2 regions of the Thermomonospora sp. CIF 1 genome follow, and region 2 is predicted to be linked to the other one. Evidence: predicted binding sites of a transcription regulator. Region 2 holds the regulator's gene; the other holds the start of a gene.
The links. Region 2 encodes HspR, which represses chaperone genes until heat shock. Its sites were predicted from a motif close to ANTTGAGTCNNNNNGACTCAANT; they were not measured.
Positions count from the first base shown of each region.

Region 1: the regulator HspR is predicted to act here: its motif matches at 7,465-7,487, upstream of lon (endopeptidase La).

Region 1 is NZ_MOYN02000015.1:206,582-216,768, reverse strand. It holds gene BUE48_RS09085 (hypothetical protein) at 1-42, shown strand, start outside; gene BUE48_RS09080 (coiled-coil domain-containing protein) at 39-3,122, shown strand; gene BUE48_RS09075 (nitroreductase family deazaflavin-dependent oxidoreductase) at 3,214-3,717, opposite strand; gene BUE48_RS09070 (NAD-dependent epimerase/dehydratase family protein) at 3,718-4,749, opposite strand; gene lon (endopeptidase La) at 5,034-7,430, opposite strand; gene BUE48_RS09060 (GNAT family N-acetyltransferase) at 8,337-8,957, opposite strand; gene BUE48_RS09055 (DUF3817 domain-containing protein) at 9,341-9,649, opposite strand; gene BUE48_RS09050 (hypothetical protein) at 9,724-10,083, opposite strand.
Region 2 is NZ_MOYN02000003.1:37,472-47,658, forward strand. It holds gene clpB (ATP-dependent chaperone ClpB) at 439-3,030, opposite strand; gene BUE48_RS01185 (heat shock protein transcriptional repressor HspR) at 3,058-3,516, opposite strand; gene dnaJ (molecular chaperone DnaJ) at 3,722-4,864, opposite strand; gene grpE (nucleotide exchange factor GrpE) at 5,026-5,682, opposite strand; gene dnaK (molecular chaperone DnaK) at 5,679-7,532, opposite strand; gene BUE48_RS01205 (hypothetical protein) at 7,911-8,327, shown strand; gene BUE48_RS01210 (hypothetical protein) at 8,324-8,647, shown strand; gene BUE48_RS01215 (hypothetical protein) at 8,679-9,023, shown strand; gene BUE48_RS01220 (hypothetical protein) at 9,075-9,791, opposite strand; gene BUE48_RS01225 ((Fe-S)-binding protein) at 10,129-10,187, shown strand, end outside.

The DNA of each region.
Region 1 (10,187 bases), on a different contig from region 2:
ATCCGGGCCCGGCGGCGCGGCATGCGAAGGGGGCGGACGTGACGGCGATCGGCGAACCGGAGGAGCTGGGGGACCGGCCCGACGGCGTGGTGGGCGACCGTTCACTGATCGCGGTGCAGGCGATCAACATCTCCCGCCTGTCGACGCACCCGGTGCCGCTGGTGCCGGGAACGCTGATCGCGGTGGCCGGCCAGGGCCCCAAGGACTCCAACGGGGCGGGCAAGTCCTCGTTCATCGCGGCGATCACGGCGCTGCTGGGCGATGAGCAGTGGCGGTTCGCCTCGGGGGCGCGGGCGGTGGCCGAGCTGCTGTTCAACGCCGAGCTGGCGGCCCAGGGCGAGAACCGGTGGGCCAGCGCGGACCACGGCTACATCGTGGGGGTCTTCGCCCACACCGGGGACGCGGAGGGCACGGGGGAAGACGATGCGGTCACGGTGTGGCTGCGGGTGAACGTGGACGCCCCGCACCTGGAGATCCGCTGGTGCCGGGGCGTGCACCTGGCGGCGGCGCCGTCGGAGGCCGAGCGGGTGCGCCTGGCCGACCGGCGGTGGGCCGAGCTGCCCCGTTCGGCGGGACGGCGCGACCTGGTGGCCAAGGATCTCGGTCGCGTGCTGTACGGGGGCCGGGTGCGGTGCGTGTCGTTCCTGTCGACGTCGGTGCGCAGCAAGGTGGCCACCAATCTGCTGTCGCAGCCGCTGAACGAGATCCCGCCGGAGCGGATCTTCACCGCCATCGCCGCGCTGACCGGGCTGGACCGGGAGCTGGAGGCCGAGCGCCGCTCCCGGGCCGAAGAGCACCGCGAGCGGGCCCGGGCCGCCGAGGCCCGGCGGCGGCTGGCCGAGTGGGAGGCCGAGGCCGCCGAACTGCTGAGGACCTTCGACCGGCGGGACCGGGCCCGCCGGGAGGTGGCGGCGGCGCTGCGGCACTGGCGCACCCGGCAGGCCCTGCTGCTGGTGGAGGCCGCGGAGAGCGACGCCGCCTGGGCCGCCGAGCTGAGGCGGCTGCAGGATGAGGCCGCCGAGCTGGGCGAGGCGATCGCCGCCACCGCCAAAGAGATGGAGCAGCTGGCCGACGGGACGCTGGAGGAGCGCCTGGCCGAGGCGTCGGCGGTGCTGGCGGAGCTGAAGGGCCAGGCCGAGCGGATCGGCGAGGACAAGGCGGTGGCCCGCGACCGGCTGGAGGAGCTGCGCCGGCAGGCGGCGGCGCTGGAGGAGCGGCGGCGGGAGGCCGACGGCCGCACCGAGGAGACGGCGGCCAAGGAGCTGGCCGACGCCGAGGCCCGCCGGGACGAGGCCCAGCAGGCGCTGGGCATGGCCAAGGCCCGCCTGGCCCAGGCCGAGCGGGACCTGGCCGCCGCCGAGGCCGGCCGCAGCGGCGCCCCGGCGCAGATCGGGGCGCTGGCCGAGGCCGGGGTGCCGGCGGTGGGCCTGCTGGACGCCATCGAGCTGGCCGAGCCGGTGCGCGAGCGGTGGGAACGCGCGCTGTGGCCGTACCGGGACGCGGTGGTGGTGGCCGAGCGGGACCTGGCGGCCGCGGTGGCGGCGCTGCGGGAGCTGCCGGGGTCGATGCTCGTCCCCGCGCAAGGCCCGCTCACCGGGGAAGTGACCGGCGAGGGGCTGCCGGAGGGCGTGCGGTGCCGCGCGGCGCTCGGGCGGTTCTTTTCCGCGCTGTCCGGGACGGACCCCGCCGGGGTGGTGGTGGTCGGGGGTTTTCCCGAGCCGGTGACCGGACGGGCCGTCCGGGTGCAGGCCGCCCGCGCGGCGCTGGAGGAGGCCCGGGCGGCGCTGGAGGAGGCGCGGCGGCAGGTCGCCGACGCCTCCGCGGAGGTGACGCTGGCGATGCGGCGCCTGGCCGGGGCGCGGGCCGGCACCGAGCTGACCGGCGTCCAGGAGGCGATGGCCGGCCTGCGGGAGCGGCTGGAGTCGCTGGCCACCGGCGAGGCCATGCTGGGGCCGCGGCTGGGCGCCGCCGAGCAGACGGTGCGGCGGCTGCAGGCCAAGGCCGACACCCGGGCGCTGGAGATCGACCGGCTGCGCGGGCGGCGCGAGGCGCACGAGCGCACCCGCGACAGGCTCCGCGAGCAGGCCGCCGAGCTGGCCGAGCGGCGCCTGACGCTCGGCCTGGCCGAGCTGCAGGAGCAGTGGGGCGGCCCGGTGGAGTCGGCCCGCGAGCTGCTGGCCGGGCTGACGGGCGACCAGCGCACCTGGACGCCCGAGGAGTGGTGGCACACCGCCGAACGGCATCTGGGCGAGGCGCTGCGGCAGGCGTTCCCCGACGGCACGGCCGATGAGGACATGCCCGAGGAGATCCGTTTCCTGCTGCGTGAGCGCGCCGAGGGCGAGGGCCGCCGCACCGAACGCGAGCAGGCCACCTTCCCGCGGCTGGCCAGGGCGCTGGAGAGCCATCTGCGCGGCCTGGAGGACTATGAACGGCACCAGCGGCGGCAGATCGAGACGCAGCTTGCGGCCCGCCGCGTCGACCTGGAGAAGGCCGAGGCCGGGGAGCGGGAGGCGGCGGGCGCGGCGGCGGCCCACCGCGCCGCGCTGACGGCGGCGATCCGCACCCGGCTGCAGCGGGTCGCCGAGGAGTTCGAACGGCTCGACCTGGCCTACGGCGGCTATGGGGCCACGCTGGACTTTCCCACCCCCGAGCCGCCCGCCGACCCCGAGCAGGAGTGGCGCTGGCGGGTCGTCCCCAAGTGGCGGCGCGCCGAGGGGCAGCGGTATGTGCCCTACAACCGGCGGGCCAACACCGCCCTGATGGACGAAAAGGCGGTCAAGCTGGTGTGCGCGGCGGCGCTGGCCGGCTCCGGCGGCGGCCGGCTGGTGCTGGTGCTGGATGAGCTGGGCCGCAACCTGGGCCGCGAGCACCGCAGGGAGGCGGTGGCGCTGTTCCGGCGGATCGGTGAGACGCACGGCATCACGGTGATCGGTGCGCTGCAGGACGACATGGAGCCGTACGCCATCGACGCCTGCGGCCAGTACATCAAGCTGCGCCGTTCTTCCGACGCCATGCCCTACAACGAGCCGCCGATCGTGGTGGGCCACGACGAGCACCGGGAGCGGGTCCGCATGCTGGCCGCGCACATCGGGGCCACCCGCCCGGCGCCTTCTGGGGCGTAACGTCCACTTGTGGACATACCCCGCGACCCCCGGCAAGGCGGCACCGGCCGTCTTGTTCCCCCTGGGTTCCCCTGGCGGGTGAGGGCGGGCGTCAGCGGGCCGCTTCGGGCGGGTCGGGCACCAGGCGGAAGATGCGCAGCTGCCGTTCGACGCGTTCGGCATAGCGCGCATAGACCGGCCAGACCTGCAGCAGGCGGGGCCAGATGCGGTCCCGTTCGGCCTCGTCCAGCAGGTGCGCGGTGACCGGCACGGTCCGGCCCTGGAAGACGACGGTGGCCTTGGGCTCCTTGAGCAGGTTGGTGGTCCAGGCCGGGTGTTTTTCGCGGCCGAAGTTGCTGCCGACCACGATCCAGCCGCCGTCCGGCTCGGGCATGCAGGCCAGCGGCACCTGGCGGGGCCGGCCGCTGACGCTGCCGATGGTGGTCAGCACCAGGCTGGGCACCAGCAGCTGGCCGAGCATCAGCCGCCCGCCGCTGACCCGGTGCAGCGCCCGGTCCAGCGGCGGGACGATCTTCGGGCCGACCTTGGCGAACCAGGCCGCCCCGGAGATGCGCTGGAAGATCGGCCCGAGGGTCTTTTGGATCAGCGTCGCCACTCAGTGCTCCTCGGCAGGGGGCGCCAGCCGGCCCGCCTTGCGGGGGTCCAGATGCCCGGCCTCGGCGAGCCAGCGCAGCGCGTCGGACAGGGTCTGCTCCACCGGCCGCAGTTTCATGCCGAGCTCCTCGAGGGCGGGCCGGTCGTCGGTCGGCACGAGCCTGGTCATGAACTCGGCGGCGTCCCTGGTCAGCGGGTAGTCGAAGGGGCGGACGCGCCGGAGGGCGTCCAGCAGCGTCCCGGCCGCCCGCAGCGCACCGCCGGGCACCGGCAGCCGCCGGTGCCGCACCCCGGTCAGTTCCCGGCACAGATCCGAGCATTGGCGCCAGGTCAGGTAGTGGCCGCCCAGCAGCCAGCGGCGAGGGCCCCGACCGGGCACCAGCGCCCGCGCCAGGGCCTCGGCCAGGTCGCGCACGTCGATGACGCCCACCCCGCCGGGCGGCAGCGGCCACACCAGGCGCAGCGCACCGACCAGCCCCTCCATCAGGGAGTCGAGCACCGGCTGGTGCGGGCCGCACACCCCGCCGGGGTAGACGACGGTGACCGGGGCGCCCTGGTCCTGCAGCCGGCGCACGTACCGTTCGGCGGCCACCTTGGAGCGGCCGTAGGCGGTGCGGGGGCTGGCCAGCGGGCCGTCCACGGTGATCACCGGGTCGCGGGGCGGCACGAACACCGCGACGGTGGAGACGTGCACCACCGGGTCCAGCCCGCGCTCCACCGCGCCGCCGACCACGTTGCGGGTGCCGCCCAGGTTGACCTCCACCAGGTCGCCGCCCCGGCCGGTGACGCCCACCGCGGCCGCCGCGTGGATCGCCGCCCGGCAGCCCTCCAGGGCCCGGCCGACCGCGGTCTCATCCAGCATGTCGCCGGTCACCAGCTCCACCCGGGCGGGGTCGGCCCCGGCCGCCTCCAGCGCCCGGGTCGCCTTGGCGGGGTCGCGGACCAGCGCGCGGGGGGTGTGCCCGGCCTCCAGCAGGGCGGCGACGGTGTGGGAGCCCACGAAGCCGGAGGCTCCGGTGACGAGCACGCGCATGGCGAGTAAACCTAACGCTTGTTCGGCCCGCTGGCCAGATACCGGGCGCCTGCAGCCCGAGGCCGGACGGCACGTGGTGCACACCACATCGATCCCCACCGATTGTCAGGAACCCGGAAGGCCCTTCGCGCGTCTCCTTCAGTGGGGTGGAACGGAAGCGGGCCCCTCATCTGGGGTGGGTGAGGGGCCCGCGTCCTTCCAGGATCCGACCATCGATCTCGGAGAGCGCCGGGCCAGGCGGCATTATCGGGGGCCGCCTGGCCCATCGCCGTCCGGTTCCTCCGTCAGGCGGCGACGACTCCGTCCGCGGCGGGCTCCAGCGCCAGCTCCAGCACCTCGCGCACGTCGGTGACGGTGAAGACCGTCAGCGACCGCAGCACCTCGGCCGGCACGTCGTCCAGGTCGGGCTCGTTGCGCTTGGGGATCAGCACGGTGGTGATCCCGGCCCGGTGCGCGGCCAGCAGCTTCTGCTTGACCCCGCCGATGGGCAGCACCCGCCCGGTCAGCGACACCTCCCCGGTCATCGCCACGTCCGCGCGGGCCGGCCGTCCCGACAGCAGCGAGGCCAGCGCGGTGACCATGGTGATGCCCGCGCTCGGCCCGTCCTTGGGCACCGCCCCGGCGGGCACGTGGATGTGCACGCCGCGGTCGGCCAGGTCGCCGACCGGCAGGCCCAGTTCGGCGCCGCGGGAGCGCAGGTAGCTGAGGGCGATGCGGGCCGATTCCTTCATCACGTCGCCGAGCTGGCCGGTGAGCGTCACCCCGACCTCGCCGGTCTGCCGGTCGGCCAGCGACGCCTCGACATACAGCACGTCCCCGCCGGCGCCGGTCACCGCCAGGCCGGTCGCCACGCCCGGCACCCCGGTGCGCCGCTCGGCCGGGCTGAGCAGGCTCTCGGGGGTGTGGCGAGGCCGGCCCAGGTAGTCCTTCAGGTCCGCGGCGTCCACTCGCGCCGGCAGCGCCGAGGGGTCCAGCGCCGCCTTGGCGGTGAGCTTGCGCAGGATCCGGGCGATCGACCGCTCCAGCGCGCGCACCCCGGCCTCGCGGGTGTACTCGGCGGCCAGCGCCCGCAGCGCCTGCTCGGTGAAGGTCACCTCCTGCGGCTCCAGGCCCGCCTTCTCCAGCTGGCGCGGCAGCAGGTGGTCGCGGGCGATGGTGACCTTCTCCTCCTCGGTGTAGCCGTCCAGGGTCACCACCTCCATGCGGTCCAGCAGCGGGCCGGGAATGGCCTCCAGGACGTTGGCGGTGGCCAGGAACAGCACGTCCGACAGGTCGAGCTCGACCTCCAGGTAGTGGTCGCGGAAGGTGTGGTTCTGCGCCGGGTCCAGCACCTCCAGCAGCGCGGCGGCCGGGTCGCCCCGGTAGTCGGAGCCGACCTTGTCGATCTCGTCCAGCAGCACCACCGGGTTCATCGAGCCGGCCTCGCGGATGGCCCGCACGATCCGGCCGGGCAGCGCGCCGACGTAGGTGCGGCGGTGGCCGCGGATCTCGGCCTCGTCGCGGACGCCGCCGAGCGCCACGCGCACGAACTTGCGGCCCATGGCGCGGGCCACCGACTCCCCCAGCGAGGTCTTGCCGACGCCGGGCGGGCCGACCAGGGCGAGCACCGCGCCCGAGCGGCGTCCGCCGACGACGCCCAATCCGCGGTCGGCGCGGCGCTTGCGGACCGCCAGGTACTCGATGATGCGGTCCTTGACCTCCTCCAGGCCCGCGTGGTCGGCGTCCAGCACCGCCCGTGCCCCGGCGATGTCGTAGGAGTCCTCGGTGCGCTCGTTCCAGGGCATGTCCAAGATCGTGTCCAGCCAGGTGCGGATCCAGCCGCTCTCGGGCGAGGAGTCGCCGGCCCGCTCCAGCCGGCCGACCTCCTTGAGGGCGGCCTGGCGCACCTTCTCGGGCAGGTTCGCCGCCTCGATGCGGGCGCGGTAGTCCTCCTCCTCGCCGGCCGGGTCGCCGTTCAGCTCGGCCAGCTCCTTGCGGACGGCCTCCAGCTGCCGGCGCAGCAGGAACTCCCGCTGCTGCTTTTCCATGCCCTCCTGGACGTCTTTTCGGATGGACTCGGCCACGTCCATCTCGGCCAGGTGCTCGCGGGCCCAGCCGATCACCATCTCCAGCCGTTCGGCCACGTCCGGGGTCTCCAGCAGCCGGACCTTCTGCTCGGCCGACAGGTAGGGGGCGTAGCCGGCGTTGTCGGCCAGGGCGGAGGGGTCCTCGATCCGCTGGACGATGTCCACGACCTGCCAGGCGCCGCGCTTTTGCAGGATGGCGCCGACCAGGCCCTTGTACTCCCTGGCCAGCTCCGGCACGCGCGGGCCGGCGGGGGGCACGGCGATCTCGGTGCCCTCCACCCACAGCGCGGCGCCGGGGCCGGTGGTTCCGGTGCCGATGCGGACGCGGGTCACCCCGCGCACCACGGCGCCGGGTCCGCCGCCGGGCAGCCGGCCCTCCTGTTCGATCACGCCGAGCGTGCCGACGGCGGCGTACTGGCCGTTCAGGCGGGGCACCAGCAGCACCCGGGGCTTGGCGGCGGACCGGATGCCGGGGCCGCGGGCGCGCTCGGCGGCGCGGGCGGCCTCGACGGCGGCGCGGATCTCGCCGTCCGACAGATCCAGCGGCACCACCATCCCGGGGAGCACGACCTCCCCGTCCAGGGGCAGCACCGGCAGCGTCAGGGTCTCGCTCATGCTCAGCTCTCCATCGTCCGAGGACTCAACCGAAAGTTGAGTCACTCACACTCAAGAAAACGGAGCCGAGTTTTGTTTCCGCGGCACCGTTCGCCCTCGGCGATCAAGGACGCGCGAAACACGAAACGTTCCGGACCTTCCCGGAAACTTTGCCGGCCGGTGTTTACGCGGCCATGACCCCCGGGTACCAACAGCAACGAGAAGATGACGCAACGTGATGAGCGAGTCCTTGCGCAGGCAAAGGACGGTTCATCACCCGACCGACGAGGAGGGCTGGATGCTATGGACGGCACGAGCTGAGGCCGGCCCTCCGGCGGCCGCCTCCCCGGTTCCTCCGTCCCGGGCGGCCGCCTCCGGACGGCCGAGGATGCTCCCGGCCGGGCGCTCCCCCGCACTCCGCACCCGTCGGCGCGCCGAGGCCCCCGGCGCGCGTTCGGCGCGGCATGCGCACCACCGGCGCCCACCGGCGACACACCTCGGATCCTCGGCCGTCCGTCCTCCATCCGCTCTTCCCCGGCGTTCCCGCCGGCGCCGCCGGTGCCGGGGGGCCGGACGCCGGCGCCGTACGCCCCCGCGGCACCGGCGTCCGGCCCCATCCGCACCGCACCCGGCGGGCAGATCCCGCGGTGCGCCGCAGACCTCGGGGTGGCGTCTTCGGCCCGGCACGCCACCCCGAGCCCCAAGCCCGGGTCATGCTCCACCGCACCGTCATGGGGGGAGGTGATCGACTGACTCATCCGATGCGCCCTTGACCGGCGCGGTGGACCGGCCGCCGATCGGCCGGCCCGCCTAGCGATCACTTCGACCGTTGCGACCCCCGGCCCGCGGAGACCTCCGTCTCCGCGGGTCCGCGCATTTTCGGCGCCCGCCGCCGGGCCGCACCGGCACCGCAGCCCGGGCCTCCGCTCACCGCACGCGGCGCCAGTACCGGCCGACCAGGTCCCGGCCGAAGCCGTGGTGCGGCTCCCCGGACTCCAGCGTGAAACCGGCCCGCCGGCAGATCCGCCGGGCCACGGTGAGGCGGTCGTTGGCCCACAGCACGATCTCCCGGCAGCCCGCCCCGGCGACGAACCGCAGGCACTCGTCCACCAGGCGCCCCCTGATGCTCATCCCGCGGGCGGACGGCCCGACCAGCAGCCGCTGCCCCGTCGTCTCGTCCCGGCGGACGCAAAAGACGCAGCCCACCGGCTCGCCCTCCAGGCCGGCGATCCACGCCGCCTCGCGCCCGGGATCGTGATCTGCGGCGAAGCCGGCCACGATCCGGGCCACCAGTGCCTTGTAGGTGTGCTCCCAGCCGTATTCGCGGTGGTAGAGGACGGCGTTACATTCCACCAGCCAGCCCAGTCCGCCGGGACGCAGCGGGCGCAGCACGACCTCGAGCCGCTCGACCGGATCCTCCGGCCGGGCCTGCACGGTCCGCATCGCGGCGATCAACCGGGAACAACGCTCGTCCGGCAACAGGGCCAGCAGCACCACAACATCCTGGTCGGACCGCCCACCGAGCATGGCGTACACCTTGCAGCCCACGGGAGCGAGGCAAACGACCTGACGGCGGGGCGTCGGTCTCCGCGCGTTCCCGGGTATCAGCCCGTCGGTGTCGAAACGGGCCAGGATCCGGCCCAGGCAGCCGGGTCCAGGCCCGGCTCCCGGCGCAGCGCGGCCGTTTCGGTGGGCCTCCCGCTGCGCAGGCTTGAAGATCACCCGGGCCTCGGTGAGGGAGTAGGGGGTGTGCACCGGCTCTTTCGCCCAGCGCCCCCATGACAGCGGTGTAGAAGCGGTTGAAACGGCGGACGACGGCGGGAACGCCCATGACGCCCTTCGGAGCAATCTTTGACTGAGTCAACGATTGCTCCAGCAGGGCCGGCCGGTCGAGCGTCGCGGTCGCTTCGGCGGCGGGGAGGGCCGCCGGATCAGGTGCCGGGCAGCAGGGCGCGGGCCTCGCGGACGATCTTGCGTTCCACGAAGAAGGCCAGGAAGGGCACCAGCCCCCCGGAGACCATGATCAGGAACTGCTTGAGCGGCCAGCCCGCCCGCCGGTGCAGGTCGAAGGCGAAGGCCAGGTAGACGATGTAGAGCGCGCCGTGGATCGGCGAGATGATCCCCGAGGGGGTGGGGTTCCCGCCGATGTAGCGGATCGGCATGCCCACGAAGACGACCATCAGCAGCATCACGCCCACGGCGAAGGCCAGGATGCGGTACCGGTTGATCGCCGCTTCCACAGTTCACTCCTTGATCTCGAAAGGCCCGCGGCATGGCGATGCCATGGCCGGGGCCGATGTCCAGGCGGCCGGTGTCAGCCGCGCCGCTTTGACTGGGAGTTGAGGCGGGCCAGATAGCGGTTGTAGGCCGCCAGCTCCTCGTCCTCTTCCTCCTGCTGCCGGATGATCTCGCTTTTGGCCGGCGGCTCGGGGGGCTGCAGGGGCGGCTGGGGCTTGGGCTTGCCGTCGTCGTTGAGCTCGTCGCGGATCATCTTGACCCACATGACGACCACGAAGATCGCAAAGATCGGCCACTCGAAGACATAGGCCCAGCTACGGTCGTTGCCGGCCTGCGCCCGGCTCAGCTGCCACCACCCGAAGAACAGGAACGCGCTGAAGAGGGCTATGGCCAGCGCGTGCAGCCCGAGCCATCCGGGGGTGAAAAACCGTCGCACACCTTGAGAGTACCCCTCACCCGGCATGGTCCCGCCCCTCACCCGCGCCTATGGGCGGTTGACGCCGCTCCCGTCCCTTGCACGGGCACGGGCGCGGCCTGCGT
Region 2 (10,187 bases):
TGGCACCTCCGGGCATGCCGAACAACGGCCTTGGTGGACCGTGATGAACGAAATGGAAAACCCGGTAAGGCGACGTCGTCCGGATGCCGGATTGCAGATTCCGGTGCGCAGGCCGGCATGGGTCAGGCGCCGTTCAGGGGACGCCGCGTGAGCCGGATGCCTGGACGAGCGGTCCTCACCTGCGTGAATGCGGATATTCGTGCAGGTGGAACGGGACGACGAACACCGGGTGAATGAGATGGGGAGCGTGCAGCGCGCCGGAGGAGCCGGCCGATGAGGCGCTGACTTCGAGCTCAACCCGCCGTGATCAGTTCTCCATGTCCCCGACACTAGCACCATGCCCGCGGCCGGTGTCAACCGAATATCGGGCAGAAATGAAAAACCGCCCCCCGAAGCATCGGGGGCGGTTTTTCATCGGGCCGCCCGGCGGCGGCGGGCTTACTTGGTGAGCGAAGCGGCGGGCTTGACGGTGAGGCGGTCGGCGGCCTCGTCCAGGTCCACCACGACCTCATCGCCGTCGCCGATCGTGCCGGCCAGCAGTTCGCGGGCCAGCTGGTCGCCGATGGCGGTCTGCACCAGGCGGCGCAGCGGGCGGGCGCCGTACAGCGGGTCGTAGCCGGTCAGCGCCAGCCACTCGCGGGCCGCGTCGGTGACCGTCAGCTTCAGCCTCCGGTCGGCCAGGCGCTTGGCCAGCCGGGCGACCTGCAGGTCCACGATGCGGGTCAGGTCCTCGGTGGACAGCGCCTCGAACAGGATGATGTCGTCCAGCCGGTTGAGGAACTCCGGCTTGAACGAGGCCCGCACCGTGTTCATCACCGACTCCCGCTTGGCCTCGCTGCTCAAGGTGGGGTCCACCAGGTACTGCGAGCCCAGGTTGGAGGTCATGATCAGGATGGTGTTGCGGAAGTCCACGGTGCGGCCCTGGCCGTCGGTCAGCCGGCCGTCGTCGAGGACCTGCAGCAGGATGTCGAAGACCTCCGGGTGGGCCTTTTCCACCTCGTCCAGCAGCACCACGCAGTAGGGGCGGCGCCGCACGGCCTCGGTGAGCTGACCGCCCTCCTCATAGCCCACATAGCCGGGCGGGGCGCCCACCAGCCGGGCCACGCTGTGCTTTTCGGAGTACTCCGACATGTCGATGCGCACCATGGCGCGCTCGTCGTCGAACAGGAACTCCGCCAGCGCCTTGGCCAGCTCGGTCTTGCCCACCCCGGTGGGGCCGAGGAACAGGAACGACCCGGTGGGACGGTCGGGGTCGGAGACCCCGGCCCGGGCCCGGCGCACCGCGTCGGAGACCGCCTTGACCGCCTGGGTCTGCCCGACCAGCCGGCGGCCGATCTCCTCCTCCATGCGCAGCAGCTTGGCGGTCTCGCCCTCCAGCAGCCGCCCGGCCGGGATGCCGGTCCAGGAGGCCACCACATCGGCCACATCGTCCGGGCCGACCTCCTCCTTGACCATCGCGTCCCGCTTCTCGGCCTGCTCGGCGGCGGCCTTCAGCTCCTTCTCCAGCGCCGGGATCTCCCCGTAGGTGATGCGGGCGCTGGTCTCCAGGTCGCCATCGCGCTGGGCGCGCTCGGCCTCCCCGCGCAGCTGGTCGATGCGCTTTTTGAGCTCACCGACCCGGTTCAGCCCGGCCTTCTCCTGCTCCCAGCGCGCGATCAGCGCGTTGAGCTGCTCGTTCTTGTCGGCCAGGTCGCGGCGCAGCCGCTCCAGGCGCTGCTTGGAGGCCTCGTCGGACTCCTTGGCCAGCGCCAGCTCCTCCATGCGCATCCGGTCCACCGTGCGCTGCAGCTCGTCGATCTCCACCGGACGGGAGTCGATCTCCATGCGCAGCCGGGAGGCGGCCTCGTCCACCAGGTCGATGGCCTTGTCCGGCAGGAACCGGGCGGTGATGTAGCGGTCCGACAGCGCCGCGGCGGCCACCAGCGCCGCGTCCGAGATCTGCACCTGGTGGTGCGCCTCGTAGCGGCCCTTGAGCCCGCGCAGGATCGCGATGGTGTCCTCCACCGACGGCTCGCCCACGAACACCTGCTGGAAGCGCCGCTCCAGGGCGGGGTCCTTTTCGATCCGCTCGCGGTACTCATCCAGCGTGGTCGCGCCGATCATGCGCAGTTCGCCGCGCGCCAGCATCGGCTTGAGCATGTTGCCGGCGTCCATGGCGCCCTCGGCGGCACCGGCCCCGACCACGGTGTGCAGCTCGTCGATGAAGGTGATGACCTGGCCCTCGCTGCTTTTGATCTCGTTCAGGACGGCCTTGAGCCGCTCTTCGAACTCACCGCGGTACTTGGCCCCGGCCACCATGGCGCCCAGGTCCAGCGCCACCAGGCGCTTGCCCTTGAGCGACTCGGGCACGTCCCCGGCCACGATCCGCTGGGCCAGCCCCTCCACCACGGCGGTCTTGCCGACGCCGGGCTCGCCGATCAGCACCGGGTTGTTCTTGGTGCGGCGGGCCAGCACCTGCACCACCCGCCGGATCTCGGTGTCCCGGCCGATCACCGGGTCCAGCTTGCCCTCGCGGGCCCGGGCGGTCAGGTCGACGCCGTACTTCTCCAGCGCCTGGTAGGTGCCCTCGGGGTCCTCGCTGGTGACCCGGGCGTGCCCGCGCACCTTCTCGAACGCCTCCAGCAGCGCCTGCGGGGTGGCCCCGGCCTCGCGCAGCACCTGGGCGGCCTCACCGCCGTCGGCGGCCAGCCCCACCAGCAGGTGCTCGGTGGAGACGTACTCGTCCTCCATCTGCCGGGCGCGGTTGCCGGCGGTGTTCATCGCCATGATGAGCTGCCGCGACATCTGCGGGCTGCTCACCGTCGAACCGGCCGCCCTGGGCAGCCGGGCCAGCCGTTCCTCGGCGGCGCTGCGCACCGCCTGCCAGTCGGCCCCGACCGCCTCCAGCAGCGGGACCGCGGTGCCCTCCGGCAGCGCCAGCAGCGCCACCAGCAAATGCAACGGTTCAACCTGGGGGTGGCCTTCGGCCGCGGCCCGGCGGACCGCGATCGACACCGCCTCCTGGCTTTTTCGTGTCAGCTTGTAGTCCACGATTTCTCCCCGATGGTGTCGAAGAAGTCAGATGCCCTGGTTGCGCTCGCGCCATAGCACAACGCTGGTACGACGGATCGGGACCAGGTCGCCGCCGGACGGGCCGGCGCCCTGGGCGGGCGGGCCGTGCCGCAGCTGGGCGGCCAGCCGGGCGGCCACGGCGCGGGTGGACTCCAGTTCGTTGGACAGTTCCTCGATCGTGGCGCGCAGCTGAGCCAGCTCCTGGCGGAGCCGCTCGGTCTCGCGCTGCAGTTCCAGGATGTGCTTGATCCCGGCGAGGTTGATGCCCTCCTCCTGCGACAGCCGCTGGATCTCGCGCAGCATCACGATGTCGCGCATCGAGTAACGGCGCCCGCGGCCCGCCGTCCGGTTCGGAGACACCAGCCCCATCCGGTCATAGGCGCGCAGCGTCTGCGGGTGCAGCCCGGAAAGCTGCGCCGCCACCGAGATCACATAGACCGGGGTGTCGTCACCGAAGTGGTCCACGGGATCACCTCATCTCCGGACAAGGACTTCCCCCTGGACCCGCTGCGGGAAATCCTTGCTTCGTACCTTGCTCACGCCGCGCCGGCCGGTCGGCCCGGCGACGGGGCCCGTTGCCGCAGGCCCGGAAGACTTCGCCGTCGGGCGGCCTGTGAAGGGTCAACCTCGACCTCCGGGTCACCGGCCCTCGGCCCCCGCCGAGGGGAAGTCACTCCCTGGCCTGAAGCAGCAGGCCGGAACGGAGCGCGTCGCCGTCCTCGGCGGCGCGCAGCTTCTCCAGCGCCTCGCGCATGGTGTCGTCGATCTTCTGCGGGACCTGCACCTCGATGGTCACCAGCAGGTCGCCCTTGGTGCCGTCGCGGCGGGGGGCGCCGCGCCCGCGCACCCGGAACTTGCGGCCGTTGCGGGTGCCCGGCGGGATCTTCAGCGTGACCGGCATGCCGCGGTGGGTGGGCACCTTGATCTGAGCGCCCAGCGCCGCCTCGGCGAACGTCACCGGGACGGTGACGGTGAGGTTGTCGCCGCTGCGGCCGAACACCTTGTGCGGCGTGACCTTGATGGTGACGTACAGGTCGCCGGCCGGCCCGCCGTGCTCGCCGGGCGCGCCCTTGCCCTTGAGACGGATCTTCTGCCCGTCGGCCACCCCGGCCGGGATGCGGGCCTGGATGGTGCGGGTGCCGGTGGCCCGTCCGCTGCCGTGGCAGGTCGGGCACGGGTCGTCGACCACCATGCCGCGGCCCCGGCACACCCGGCACGGCTCGGAGAAGCCGAAGCTGCCCAGGTTGCGGGTCTCCTGCCCGGTGCCCTCACACGAGGGGCAGACCCGCGGCATGGTGCCGGCCCGGGCGCCGGTGCCCTGGCAGCTGGCGCAGGCGGCCTCGCTGGTGAGGCGGAGCGGCACGGTGACGCCCTCCAGCGCCTCGCTGAAGGTCAGCGTCACCTCGGTCTCCACGTCGGCGCCGCGCCGGGCCCGCCGGGCGCCGGCCCGGGTGCCGGTCCGCCCGAACAGCCCGCCGAACAGGTCGCCGAAACGGTCGGCCCCTGGCCCCTGCCCGAACAGGTCACCGAGGTCGAAACCGAAGCCGCCGCCCTGGCCGCGGCGAAAGCCCCCGGCGCCGAACAGCCTGCGGGCCTCGTCGTACTCCCGGCGGCGTTTTTCGTCCGAGAGCACGTCGTAGGCCTCGGAGATCTCCTTGAAGCGCTCTTCGGCCTCGGCGTCGCCGCGGTTGGCGTCCGGGTGGTACTTGCGGGCCAGCTTGCGGTAGGCCTTCTTGATCTCGTCCTGGGTGGCCGTCTTCGAGACACCAAGGGCCTTGTAGTAATCCTTCTCAAGGAAGTCCTTGGTGCTCACTGTGCCCCGCTTTCGTATTGAAGCTTGCCTGTCTTGTAAGTCTGCGATGTCGTGATCGGGTTCTGCCCGCCGGGTCCCTCCTGCCCGGACGTGCGGGGAGGGGCCCGGGCGGCCCGGTCATGGGGCGCGGGCCGCCCGGGACGCCTCCATTGCTCAGCGCCTCACTCCTCGGCGGAGTTCTCCTCGCCGGCGCTTTCCTGCTTGTCCTCCTCCGGCTGCGGGTCGGCCACCGCCACCCGCGCGGGCCGCAGGATCCGCTCACCCAGCCGGTAGCCCGGCTGCAGGATCTCCACGCAGGTCGTCTCGGTGACCTCGGTGGAGTAGGAGTGCACCAGCGCCTCGTGCACGGTCGGGTCGAACGGCTCGCCCTTCTCTCCGTACTGCTGCAGGCCGAGCTTGCCGAGCGTGGCCTCCAGCGCCTCGCTGACCGACTTGAACCCGCCGGTCAGCTCGCCGTGCTCGCGGGCGCGGCCGATGTCGTCCAGGACCGGCAGCAGCTCGGTCAGGACGTTGGCCAGCGCCTGCTCGCGCACCGCCACCCGGTCGCGTTCGACCCGCTTGCGGTAGTTGGAGTACTCCGCCTGCACCCGCTGCAGGTCCGCGGTGCGTTCCTCCAGCTGGGCCTTGAGCTTGGCCACTTCCTCCGCGTCGGCGGACGGGGCGGAGGGCTTGGGCGCGCCGGACTCCCCAGAAGGCTTGGAAGCGGTGTCCTTGGCGGACCGCTCCCGAGCCTCCCCGGTCTCCGGGTCGATCCGTCGGCGGTCGCGGATCACCAGGCCCTCACGCTCCTCGTCCTTCTTGGGGGAAGGCGAGGTCACGCCGCACCACCCTTCTTGTCATCATCGACGATCTCGGCGTCGACGACCTCGTCGTCACCGCCCTGGTCGGAGCCGGCCTGCGCGTTCGCGCCGCCGGCCTGCGCGCCCTCGCCGGAGCTCTGGGCGTACATGGCGGCGCCCATCTTCTGGCTGACCTGGGCCAGCTTCTCGGCGCTGGCGCGGATGGCGTCGACGTCGGAGCCCTCCAGCTTCTTCTTGACGTCGGCGACCGCCTCCTCGACCTCCTTCTTGACGTCCTCGGGGACCTTCTCGGAGTTCTCCCGCAGGAACTTCTCGGTCGAGTACGCCAGGGTGTCGGCCTGGTTGCGGACCTCGGCCTCCTCCTTGCGCTTGCGGTCCTCCTCGGCGTGCTGCTCGGCCTCGCGCATCATCCGCTCGATCTCGTCCTTGGGCAGGGCCGAGCCGCCGGTGATGACCATCGACTGCTCCTTGCCGGTGCCCAGGTCCTTGGCGGAGACGTTGACGATGCCGTTGGCGTCGATGTCGAAGGTGACCTCGATCTGCGGCACGCCGCGCGGCGCCGGGGGCAGCCCGGTCAGCTGGAAGGTGCCCAGCTTCTTGTTGTAGGCGGCGATCTCCCGCTCGCCCTGGTAGACCTGGATCTCCACCGAGGGCTGGTTGTCCTCGGCGGTGGTGAACACCTCGCTCCGCTTGGTGGGGATGGTGGTGTTCCGCTCGATGATCTTGGTGAAGATGCCGCCCTTGGTCTCGATGCCCAGGCTCAGCGGGGTGACGTCCAGCAGCAGGACGTCCTTGACCTCGCCCTTGAGCACACCGGCCTGCAGGGCCGCGCCGACCGCCACCACCTCGTCGGGGTTGACGCCCTTGTTGGGCTCCTTGCCGCCGGTCAGCTCGCGCACCAGGTCGCTCACCGCGGGCATCCGGGTGGAGCCGCCGACCAGCACCACGTGGTCGATGTCCTTGACGCTGATGCCGGCGTCCTTGATGACCTGGTTGAACGGGCCCTTGCAGCGCTCCAGCAGGTCCGCGGTCATGCGCTGGAACTCGGCGCGGGTGAGCTTTTCGTCCAGGTGCAGCGGGCCCTCGGACGAGGCGGTGATGTAGGGCAGGTTGATCTGGGTCTCGGTGGCGCCGGACAGCTCGATCTTGGCCTTCTCCGCGGCCTCGCGCAGCCGCTGCATGGCCATCTTGTCCTTGGACAGGTCCACGCCGTGGGCGTTCTTGAAGCGCTCCACCAGCCAGTTGACGATGGCGTTGTCCCAGTCGTCGCCGCCCAGGTGGTTGTCACCGCTGGTGGCCTTGACCTCGACCACGCCGTCGCCGACCTCCAGCAGCGACACGTCGAAGGTGCCGCCGCCCAGGTCGAAGACCAGGATGGTGGCCTCCTTCTCCTTCTCCAGGTGGTAGGCCAGCGCCGCGGAGGTCGGCTCGTTGATGATGCGCAGCACGTTCAGGCCGGCGATCTGGCCGGCCTCCTTGGTGGCCTGGCGCTGGTGGTCGGAGAAGTAGGCGGGGACGGTGATCACCGCGTCGGTGATCTTCTCGCCCAGGTAGGCCTCGGCGTCGCGCTTGAGCTTCTGCAGGACGCGGGCGCTGATCTCCTGCGGCGTGTACTTCTTGCCGTCGATGTCGATCTTCCAGTCCGTGCCCATGTGGCGCTTGACCGAGCGGATGGTGCGGTCAACGTTGGTCACGGCCTGGCGCTTGGCCACCTCGCCGACGAGGACCTCACCGTTCTTGGCGAAGGCGACGACGGACGGCGTGGTCCGCGACCCCTCCGCGTTGGCGATGACGGTGGGCTCGCCGCCTTCCAGAATCGCGACGACCGAGTTGGTCGTCCCGAGGTCGATACCGACCGCACGTGCCATGGTCTTCGTCCTCCGTCGCTAGCTCGGCCGTCCCCCGGGGCGGCCGTCTCGGTGCCCGCCGCGCGGGCACATGGGCTGTCAGTCTCTTTCAGCGGCAAGGTTGCCCCGGGCCGGATGCCTTGTCAAATCAATTGAGTCGACCCGACTCAACTTTGCTGCTGCCCACTCTAACAAGAGGGTTGAGCCACCTATTCCCTCTCGGGGGGATCCGGGACGACCTTCGGCCGAGCCGGGAAAGCGAACGCGGGCATCGCCGGAGTACGGGCAAAGCCCCGACCACGACTCTGGGAGGGTTGCCCCTCATGACGGAGATATGCGCATGACCTCGGAGGCCGAGGCGGCCGAACGCCCCGCCGCTACCGGGCGCCGGCCCGGGCCGTGCTGCCGGCCGCCGCCTCCCGCACCGACGGCGGCTCGGAGACCACCGGCGCGTACCGGCACGTCGCGACGGTCACCCGCGGCTACCACCGGGTCGGGCGGGGAGCGGACGCCTACACCGTCGTCTCGCGGCAGCGCCGCGAACTCTGGACGCCCGCCGCCCCCGGCGGCATGTCCTATGCCCGCAGCCAGGACCCGGGCGTCGAACCGGCGACGCCGGCGGACGCCGCCGCATGGCGCCGGGCCGGGTCCCCGCAGGCCTTCACCGTGCGCGTGCCCATCGGCCCCACGCCGCTTCCGGGGAGCGGAACGTCCAAGCCCATGCGGCTGGAGATACGGCCCAAGCCCCCAGGCTCACCCGTGCCCCGCTGGTCGACGGCGACAAGATCTTCTGGCTGGGCCGCAACGTCACCATGAAGAACCTGCGCGCGCTGCCCGCCGACCCCGCCCGGCTCAAGGCGGAACTGCTGAAGTGGTACCGGGGGCACGGCACCGAGGCCGCCGGCGATCCCATGTCCGCTGACGTGCGGCTGTTCACGGTCACCCAGGGCCTGATCCTCGACATGCCGGTCACCCCCAAGGTGCGGGCGGCGGCCTTCCGGATGCTCGCCGGGCTCGACTCGGTCAAGGCGGCCGGGCCGGTGCGGGACGGACCGGCACCGCACCCCGCTGATCCCGGCGCGTTTGTTATGGAACCGGCCGGTAACGATGGGGCCTTCCGGACCACTTCCCGGTGACGAGACGCCGGGACGGACGAAGGTGCGGGCGGTGGACGAAGAGGCTGAACGTTTCACCGCGATCTACGACGCCTGCCGCCGGCACGTGTGGGCGTATGCGGTCACCCGGGCGGGACGGCAGACCGCCTGGCGCCGGGCCGGGCGCAGCGGGATCGGGCCGGCCGCGCGCGGCGTCGTGAGGTGCTCGTGCTGGAACAAGGGCACCGTCTTCGGCCAGGTGGTCGTCCTGGAGCCGGGCACCTACCGGCTGCTCGGCCGGCAGCGGACGGTGGTTCGGGCGGGCGGCCGGGCGCGCGGGATGGCCCCGGGCACCGTGCCGGACCACAGCGTGATCCGCTCCATGGGCCGGACCGACGGGCAACCCGAGAAGCCGTGAATGACGACGGGGCGCCGTGCCCGGCACGGCGCCCCGCGTGCGCGTTATTTGTCAGTAGCGCTTGCTGATCATCGTCCAGGTGACCTGGAACTGGTTGCTGACGGAGTTGGCGGGCAGCCCCAGCAGCTGGTTGACGGTGAAGTCCTTGCCGTTGCAGCCGGTGGCGATGGGCAGCGAGTAGACGATGTCGGCCACCTTCATGCGGGTGCCGACCTTGCCGTTGCTGACCCACGGCAGCGCCCAGTTGACCACCGGGTCGATGACGATCGGGCGGGAGGAGGAGCCGACCCGGCAGGAGTCGCCCAGGCCGTCGCCGATGATGCGGGCGGTCACCCCGAGCTTGTGCGGGACCAGGATGCCGGGCTCGATCATCCCGGTCGGGGTGATCTCCAGCTTCCAGCCCGTGGGGTGGGGGACCTCGAAGGGGGTGCCGGGGACCCCGGTGACGAACGGGATGGGGTTGGCGCGCAGCGCGCCGAGCTTGGCGACGGTCTTGCCGTTGGTGAGGCTGCCCTGGGCGACGGTCAGCCGGATCGGCTCCTTGGTGTGGGCGTGCATGCGGCCGAGGCTGACGCCGATCAGGGTGTCCTCGGCGGTCAGCACGTAGCACTTCCAGGTGAGCGGCCGGGCGTCGGCGGGCAGCGACGGGCAGTCGGCGAACTCGTCGGCGGCCTGGGCGGCCGAGGCGGCGGGCGGGGAGATCAGGGCCGCCAGGGCGGCGGCGGTGGCGGACGCCAGGACGGTCAGTCGGCGCAGTGGTCGTTTCACGGCGGCTCCGGGGGGTGGTCGGCCGGACATGTGGTCCGGAAAGGGGTGGATACCGTCGGTCACCGGCGGCTGTCCGCGCCCCAGCCGCCGGTGAATCTGGCTCGGAGGAACACTAATGTGCGCGATCACATTGATAAAGACCCTCGGGGCGGAGAGCGGTACATCCGCTTGGCGGAGGGATGAACCGGGAGGTATACCACGAGGACGGCTCAGCCACGGAGACCGCCGGGGGTGTGACAGCTAAGCTACTGTCGAGTAACATTCGGCCCCGGTTGTGGGTCGTTCTGTCGCGAGCCCTACGCTGACAGCCAACGCCCGTACCCCAGGAGGACGGAAAGTGTACTGGCTCACGTTGATCATCGGGCTTGCCGGGATAGCGGTCGCCGTGGCGCTCGC